Regions from separate parts of the Hyphomicrobium denitrificans ATCC 51888 genome, predicted to be linked through region 1. Evidence: predicted binding sites of a transcription regulator. Region 1 holds the regulator's gene; the other holds the start of a gene.

Region 1 (4,294 bases):
GCCAGCTTGTCGGAGCGGAGATCGATGCCCTGCTCCTTCTTGAACTCGTCAGCGAGGTAGCTGACCAGCACCATGTCGAAGTCTTCGCCGCCGAGGTGCGTGTCACCGTTCGTCGACTTCACTTCGAAGACGCCGTCACCGATCTCGAGGATCGACACGTCGAACGTGCCGCCGCCGAGGTCGTAGACCGCGATGGTCTTGGCTTCTTTCTTTTTGTCGAGACCGTAAGCGAGCGCGGCTGCCGTCGGCTCATTGATGATGCGCAGCACTTCAAGACCGGCGATCTTGCCGGCGTCTTTGGTCGCCTGGCGCTGAGCGTCGTTGAAGTACGCCGGAACGGTGATGACGGCCTGCGTGACTTTCTCGCCGAGCTTGGCTTCGGCGGTTTCCTTCATCTTCTGAAGGATGAACGCAGAGATCTGCTGCGGGGAATACTGCTTGCCGTGGCTTTCGACCCAGGCGTCGCCGTTGGTACCTTTAACGATATTGAACGGGACCAGCTTAACGTCCTTCTGGACCTCCGGGTCGTCGAAGCGGCGGCCGATCAAACGCTTGATGGCGAAGAAGGTGTTCGTGGGGTTCGTCACAGCCTGGCGCTTGGCCGGCAAGCCGACGAGACGCTCGTCGTCGGACGTAAATGCAACGACGGACGGCGTCGTGTTCGCGCCCTCGGAATTCTCCAGAACCTTCGGCTTTCCGCCCTCCATGACAGCGACGCATGAGTTGGTCGTGCCGAGGTCAATACCGATTACTTTAGACATTCTCGTCAATCCTTCTGAGTTGCGGCAGACCGGGTGGACCCTTGTTTGGCATCCAACGTGCCCGCCCACGAGGGGCTCAAAGCACCGGTCCCCAGGATTTCAATGGTGTGACCGACGGTTATATAAGGAGCTGTTTTTCGCGTGCAACGGTTCACCCGCGCAACCGCACATCAACTTTAAGGCCACCGGGTCGCGGATTACCAGCACAAACCTTTCCCCTCAAACACGTTCGATTTTGGGCCATTTCGTCAGGAATAATTTGATCCGAAATGGCGCTTCAAGAGTACGAATTCCCTCGGATTTCGTCTGACGGCGGCTCTGCGCAACGTCGTCACAGCAGCGGTTAGGCCGCGGGAGGTGGTTCGTTGACGTCCTGTTTTGCGACCTTCGGGCCGCCCTTCGAGACGACGACCATCGCCGGGCGAAGGCAACGGTCCTCGATCAGATAACCGACCTGGAAAACCTGCAGCACGGTGCCGCTCGGGACGTCAGGATTCTCCTGCTCCATCACGGCCTGATGATGATGGGGATTGAACGGCTGGCCGACGGGATCGTCGACGACGATGCCGTGGCGTTCGAGGGCGCCGCGATAGTCGCGTTCGGCGAGAACGACGCCATCAAGCAACGCCGATAGCGCCGGATCGCCTTCGAGCGCGTCCTTCGGCACGGCAGCGATGGCGCGCTGGAAGTTATCGCCGACCGTCAGAATATCTTTCGCGAACTTCGAGATCGCGTATTTCGCCGTTTCCTCTTTTTCCTTTTCGAGGCGGCGGCGCACGTTTTCGGTTTCAGCGACGGCGCGCAGATAGGCGTCCTGCTTGGCCGCGACCTCAGCGGTCTTGTTGTCGATCTCGGCCTGCAAAGCGGCGACCATCGCCTTGAGCTGTTCCGGCGTTACATCGCCGTGCTCGGACGCTGCGTCCTCGATGGGCTCGTCAACCGGCTTGTTCTCGTCGCTCATGATTCTCTTCGCTTGGGATTGATGGGAACCCGATGCGCACACGAACGGGTCCCGGGATATCGGCTGCAATGGCCGAAAAATCAAGGCGGTCGTGAACCGCAGTAGACGCTGGCGCTCAACGAACCCTTAAGGAATGAGACGGCTGACCAGCTTCGCTGTGTAATCGACCATCGGGATAATGCGCGCGTAATTCAGCCGCGTCGGGCCGATCACGCCCAGGACGCCGACCACGTGACGAGTTTGATCGCGGAACGGTGCGACGATCAGAGACGATCCGGACAGTGAAAACAGCTTGTTCTCGGAACCGATGAAAATGCGAACGCCTTCCGCCCTGTCGGAGGCGCCGAGCAGCTCGACGATGTCCTGTTTCGCCTCGAATGCGTCGAACAGCTGGCGGATGCGTTCGAGATCCTCGGCGGCGGTCACGTCTTTCAAGAGATTGCTCTGCCCGCGAACAATGAGACTCTTGCGGTCGTCGGAAACGCCGGACCATTCCGCCAGGCCTGCGGTGATGACCTTCTGCGCGAGCTGATCGAGCTCGGCCTTGGCGACGTGCAGCGATTTCTCAAGCTCGACCTTTGCCTCGGCGAGCGTCATGCCGCGGACGTGCGTGTTGAGATAGTTGGAGGCTTCCTGCAACGCGGACGGCGGCAGCCCCTCGGGCAGCGCGATGATGCGGTTTTCGACATTCTGGTCTTCGTCGACGAGAACGGCGAGGCCGCGTCCGGGTTCGAGCGGCACGAATTCGATGTGGCGCAGGCGCGCGACCTGCTTTTCGGCGAGCACAATGCCGGCGCAGTGCGAAAGGCCGGAAATCAATTCGCCGGCTTCGCTCAGCAACTGATCGACGGATTTGTCGCGGCGGTAGGCGATCTGCGTCTCGATCTGGCGGCGTTCCTCCGGCGTCACGTCGCCGACCTCGAGCAGGCCGTCGACGAATAACCGCAACCCGAGCTGCGTCGGCAGCCGCCCGGCGGAGGTGTGCGGCGAAACGATAAGGCCAAGCTGCTCCAGGTCCGACATCACGTTGCGGATGGATGCGGGGGACAGCGCGATCGGCAGAGCGCGCGACAGGTTGCGCGAGCCGACGGGTTCGCCGGTCGCCAGATAGCTCTCGACGATGCGCCGCAGGATCGTGCGCGAGCGCTCGTTAAGCTTCTGAAGCGGGCTTTTGCCGTCAAGCAAGGCTGCCGTCACGGCCTGATCGTCGATTTTCATGACCTGAGAGTCTAGGAAGGCCAATGGCTTCCGTCAAATCGGCTTGCAGGGTTTCGGGCTTTAGGGTTGAAGGGCGGGGACGACTTCTTTAGCCTCCAGCGAAATTTCAAGGTTTTCAGGAACATTATGCGACCCTCCAAACGCAAGCCCGATGAGCTGCGCCGCGTTTCGATTGAACGTGCCGTGTCCAAGCATGCCGAAGGCTCTTGCCTGATCAAATTCGGGGATACGCATGTCCTCTGCACGGCAAGCCTCGAAGAGCGCCTGCCGCAGTGGCTCAAGGGTCAAGGCCGGGGTTGGGTCACGGCCGAATACTCGATGCTGCCGCGCGCCACGCACGAGCGGACACGGCGCGAGGTGACGAGCGGGCATCCGTCGGGACGAACCCAGGAAATCCAGCGGCTCGTCGGTCGCGCGTTGCGTGCCGTCGTCGATCTGCCGAAGCTCGGGGAACGCCAGATCACGGTCGACTGCGACGTTATCCAGGCCGATGGCGGAACGCGGACAGCGTCGATCACCGGCGCCTGGGTGGCTCTGCATGATTGCATCCAATGGATGAAAATGCGCGACATGGTGAAGGACGGCGTTTTGCGCGACCATGTCGCCGCCGTGTCATGCGGAATTTATAAAGGCGATCCGGTTCTCGATCTCGACTATGCCGAGGACAGCAACGCCGACGCCGATTCCAACTTCGTCATGACGGGCACGGGTGGGATCGTCGAAATCCAGGGGACGGCGGAAACGACGCCGTTTACCGAGGAGCGGTTTGGCGATCTGCTGACGTTGGCAAAAAAGGGTATTGGCGAACTCGTGCAATTGCAGAAGCTGACGGTCGGGTAAACCAGACGCTCGGATGGAACGAGCATGTTCGGAAACTTCGCACTCGTCGCTGCGTGCCTGTTCGCCGGAGCGGCGCTTTACATCAGCGTTGCCGAGCATCCGGCGCGCATGGAGCTGGGCGATGGTCCGGCTCTGGCGCACTGGCACGTCGCTTACCCGCGCGGCGCGATGATGCAGGCGACGCTGGCGTTGCTTGGGTCCGTGCTCGGCGTTCTCGAATGGCTCGTCACCGGCAATTGGCTATGGTTGCTCGGAGCGCTCGTGCTGTTCGCCAACTGGCCCTATACGTTCATTTCGATCATGCCGACGAACCGGGTGCTCGAGGCGACCGTCGTCGATCAGGCCGGTCCGGCGTCGCGGGCGTTACTCGAGAAATGGGGACGACTGCATGCCGTGCGGACAGGGCTCGGCTTGGTGAGTGCTGGGATATTCTTATGGGTGCTGATCTGAGCGTTGCCTCCCCCTTACTCTCAATTCTCGAAACGGTGCTTTATGCACGCGATCTGGTCGCGAC
Region 2 (4,294 bases), 860 kb from region 1:
CGTCTACGGAAGCGATCAGCACGGCAAACCCGACAATACGGTGTTGGGATCGATGGCCCTCACCGCGGGCGACCATCGCGACGTGAAAATCCCGATTTCGGGTGAAGTGAAGCAAGGCAGCCCGCTTTGGGTCTCGCTCTATCAAGCCAAGGGCGACGGCGCGACGTTCGATCGTGCGAACGCGACGTCTTATTGGGGCAAAGGGCCTCTTCCCTCGACGAACGAGTTCGTCGTCCAATAACAGACCTTAAAATAGAAAAGCCCCGCAGCGACTGCGGGGCTTTTTTATTTGCGCCTTCCGACTCTTCTCCGAAGAGCCGGCCGGAAGGCGCGAAAATATTGCGTAGGCGAGGATCGACGCGCCGGGCGGCCGGCTCCCCGAAGGGGAGTCGCCCGGCGCAATCAAATTAGAAGTCCATTCCGCCCATGCCGCCCATGCCGCCGCCAGGCGCGCCGTGCGAATGGCCGGCGTCCTTCTTCGGCACGTCGGCGATCATGGCTTCCGTCGTGATCAGAAGGCCCGAAACCGAGGCTGCGTCCTGCAGCGCGCAACGCACGACCTTCGTCGGGTCGATGACGCCCTGGGCGTAGAGATCGCCGTACTCGTGCGACTGCGCATTGTAGCCGTACGCGTACTTCGAGTTCTCGAGGATCTTGCCGACGATGACCGAACCATCCTCACCCGCGTTCGTAGCGATCTGGCGGGCCGGAGCCTGCAGCGCCTTGCGGACGATGTTGATGCCGACCTTCTGATCGTCGTTCTCGGGCTTCAAGGCGTCGAGCGACTTCGCGGCGCGAAGCAGTGCAACGCCACCGCCAGGAACGATGCCTTCTTCAACGGCTGCGCGGGTTGCGTGCAGCGCGTCGTCGACGCGGTCCTTGCGCTCTTTGACTTCAACTTCCGTTGCGCCGCCGACCTTGATGACGGCCACGCCGCCAGCCAGCTTCGCAAGACGCTCCTGCAGCTTCTCGCGGTCGTAGTCCGAGGTCGTTTCCTCGATCTGCGCCTTGATCTGCTTCACGCGGGCTTCGATGTCGCCCTTCTTGCCCGAACCGTCGACGATCGTGGTGTTCTCCTTGTCGATCGTCACCTTCTTGGCGCGGCCGAGCATGTCGAGCGTCACGGTCTCAAGCTTGATGCCGAGATCTTCCGAGATCACCGTGCCGCCCGTCAGGACAGCGATGTCCTCGAGCATGGCCTTGCGGCGATCGCCGAAGCCCGGAGCCTTGACGGCTGCAACCTTGAGGCCGCCGCGCAGCTTGTTGACGACGAGCGTCGCGAGCGCTTCGCCTTCGACGTCTTCAGCGATGATCAGGAGGGGCTTGCCCGACTGGACGACGGCTTCGAGGACCGGAAGCATCGCCTGCAGACCCGAAAGCTTCTTCTCGTGGATGAGAATGTAGGGGCTCTCAAGTTCAGCGATCATCTTGTCAGCGTTGGTGATGAAGTACGGCGAGAGATAGCCGCGATCGAACTGCATGCCTTCGACGACATCGAGTTCGAAATCGAGGGTCTTGGATTCCTCGACCGTGATGACGCCTTCCGAGCCGACCTTGTCCATCGCTTCAGCGATCTTCTTGCCGACGACTTCGTCGCCGTTGGCCGAGATCGTGCCAACCTGAGCGATCTGATCCTTCGTGACCTTCTTCGAGTTGGTCTTGAGGTCATCTATGATGGCCTGAACGGCAAGATCGACGCCGCGCTTCAGATCCATCGGGTTGGAACCGGCTGCAACCGACTTCGCGCCTTCGCGGACGATGGCCTGAGCGAGAACCGTTGCCGTCGTCGTGCCGTCACCTGCGAGATCGGCCGTCTTCGACGCGACCTCTTTGAGCATCTGCGCGCCCATGTTCTCGAACTTGTCTTCGAGCTCGATTTCCTTCGCGACCGTCACGCCGTCCTTCGTGATGCGCGGGGCGCCGAACGACTTTTCGATGACGACGTTGCGGCCCTTCGGACCGAGGGTGACCTTCACCGCGTTGGCGAGGATGTCGACGCCACGGAGCATGCGCTCACGTGCGTCTTGAGCAAATTTGACGTCTTTAGCTGCCATCTAAGCAACTCCTGAATTTAACTGATGCTTCGGAGGGGAAGGAAATTAAGCGGCGGCTTTTTTCTTGGCCGTCACTTCGAGAATTCCGAGGATGTCGCTCTCCTTCATGATGAGGAGGTCCTCGCCGTCGATCTTCACTTCGCTGCCCGACCACTTGCCGAACAGAACGCGGTCGCCGACCTTGACGTCGAGGGCGTTGACCTTGCCAGCCTCGTCACGGGCACCCGGACCGACGGCAACGATCTCGCCCTGCTGGGGCTTTTCCTTGGCGGTATCGGGGATGATGATCCCGCCTGCAGTCTTTGCTTCTTCCTCAATACGTTTCACGACCACGCGGTCGTGGAGAGGACGGAACGCCATGGGTCTAACCTCATGATTTGGCTTGATGATTCGATGTATGCTTGCAGCGACGGGGAGTTGCATGCAGGACGAACCCAGCTTGTGAACCCGGCTGGCGACGCCCCGTGACTGCGCGCTGGTTATATGGAAGCGGTTGATAGCACTGTCAAGGATCGAGTGCTAATTTCGGGAGGGTCAGCGCGGCGAAGGGTTAGCGTCCGCTTCAGATACTGTTCGCGCAGGCGCCCAGCGCATCGGCCGTCAACTTGGCCGCAACGTGGCCGGCAAACGATAATTTTTTGGAAATTTTCGCCGCAGCACGCAAATATTCAGACGGCTGACGGCTTTTGTTTCTATAGAGATAATATAGAAGTGATGGCAGCGACCGCCGACCTTCTGGGAGATCGGCGGTCCGCTCGTGCGACGCTCGGTCAGATCTCAAAGTCGGCGAGCTTGGCACCCTTCCTCAGTCGTTCGACGACCCAATTGGGTTTGCGTCCGCGGCCGGTCCAGGTGTCGAGTTTGTTTTCCGGGTTGGCGTATTTTGCAACGCCTACTGACTTTGTTTTTCCGGGTCCGCGGCCGCGGGCTCCGCCGAACAATTCCGCAACCGAGAAACCGTGGGTCTCCGCGAGATCTGCGACCCGCTTCTTGATCTCCATCCGCTCGCGATCGCGCGCCATTGCCAGAGCTTTTTTTACTCTTCCATCAAGATCAATAAGCTCTTTCAGTGAAAGCTTGTCGACATTGACGGCGGCCATTTTTTTTACCTTTCGCATCACAAAACAAAACCTCTGGTAAATCCACCGCCAATGGTGGAGTCTGAAAAGTGGCGCAGAAAACTCATACGCCCGCGGCAAAGTCAATATACATATTATACGAACTTCCGGGACAGCGATGAATTATCGGCAATTGATGGTGCTTACCAATTTAAACATCAGAACCGGCATTACTACGTCGCAGCATTTTATAATGCGGGCAAGCTTTATTGGTTCATAAGATCTAATTTCTAAAATCGGAATTAAACAGCGTTGCGTTCGTTCGGCGCTCTGCGGTGCGCAAATCTATTGCCTGAATCCTGGAAAATGACCGACTAACGACCATATGGACCTGCGATCGGAAAAAATTTCGATCCGTGGAACCCGAGGGCGGATGCAGGCGTTATCGCTAGCTTGTGTTGACTCCTCTCAAAAGCTACTTTCCTGCGTCGCGCTACCTTTAACCCAATGGATGAGTGGCCTTTCATGACACTGAAACTTCCCGATCTTCCGTATGCTTACGACGCCCTGACGCCGTTCATGTCCGCCGAAACGCTCGAATTTCACCACGACAAGCACCACCTCGCGTACGTCGATAACGGCAACAAGCTTTTGGCCGGCTCCAAATACGAGGGCCAGTCGCTCGAAGATATCTGCAAGAATGCGTATGCCGATAAGAATGCAGGCATCATCAACAACGTCGGCCAGCATTGGAACCACCTGCACTTCTGGCAGTGGATGAAGAAGGGTGGTGGCGGTAAAAAGCTTCCCGGCAAGATTGAAAAGCTGGTCGACGGCTATGGCGGTTTCGACAAGGTTCGCGGCGATTTCATCGAGGCCGGCAAAGGCCAATTCGGATCGGGCTGGGCCTGGCTTGTTATCAAAGACGGAAAACTCAACGTTCAGAAGACTCCCAATGGCGAGAATCCGCTAATGCACGGCGCGAAGCCGATCCTCGGCGTCGATGTCTGGGAGCACAGCTATTACATCGATTATCGCAATGCGCGCCCGAAATACCTCGAAGCGTGGTTCGACAATCTCGTGAATTGGGAGCATGTCGAAGCGCTGGCGGGTTAACTCCCCTCGCGTTCTCATTTGCTTCTTATGATTCCCGGGGCGCCGGTATGGTATAAGGCTCAAAAG

The links. Region 1 encodes HrcA, which represses chaperone genes, less so after heat shock. Its sites were predicted from a motif close to GTTAGCACTCNCNNNNNGNGAGTGCTAAC; they were not measured.
Region 2: a site for HrcA is predicted at 2,550-2,578, ahead of groES (co-chaperone GroES). Genes of this name have one in related genera too.

The regions. Positions count from the first base shown of each region.
Region 1 is NC_014313.1:3,452,122-3,456,415, forward strand. Features, by position in the region: gene dnaK (molecular chaperone DnaK) at 1-761, opposite strand, end outside; gene grpE (nucleotide exchange factor GrpE) at 1,105-1,722, opposite strand; gene hrcA (heat-inducible transcriptional repressor HrcA) at 1,849-2,940, opposite strand; gene rph (ribonuclease PH) at 3,067-3,780, shown strand; gene HDEN_RS16760 (anthrone oxygenase family protein) at 3,805-4,230, shown strand; gene HDEN_RS16765 (VOC family protein) at 4,215-4,294, shown strand, end outside.
Region 2 is NC_014313.1:2,596,787-2,601,080, forward strand. Features, by position in the region: gene HDEN_RS12550 (DUF7282 domain-containing protein) at 1-241, shown strand, start outside; gene groL (chaperonin GroEL) at 408-2,054, opposite strand; gene groES (co-chaperone GroES) at 2,100-2,414, opposite strand; gene HDEN_RS12565 (H-NS histone family protein) at 2,825-3,154, opposite strand; gene HDEN_RS12570 (superoxide dismutase) at 3,638-4,228, shown strand.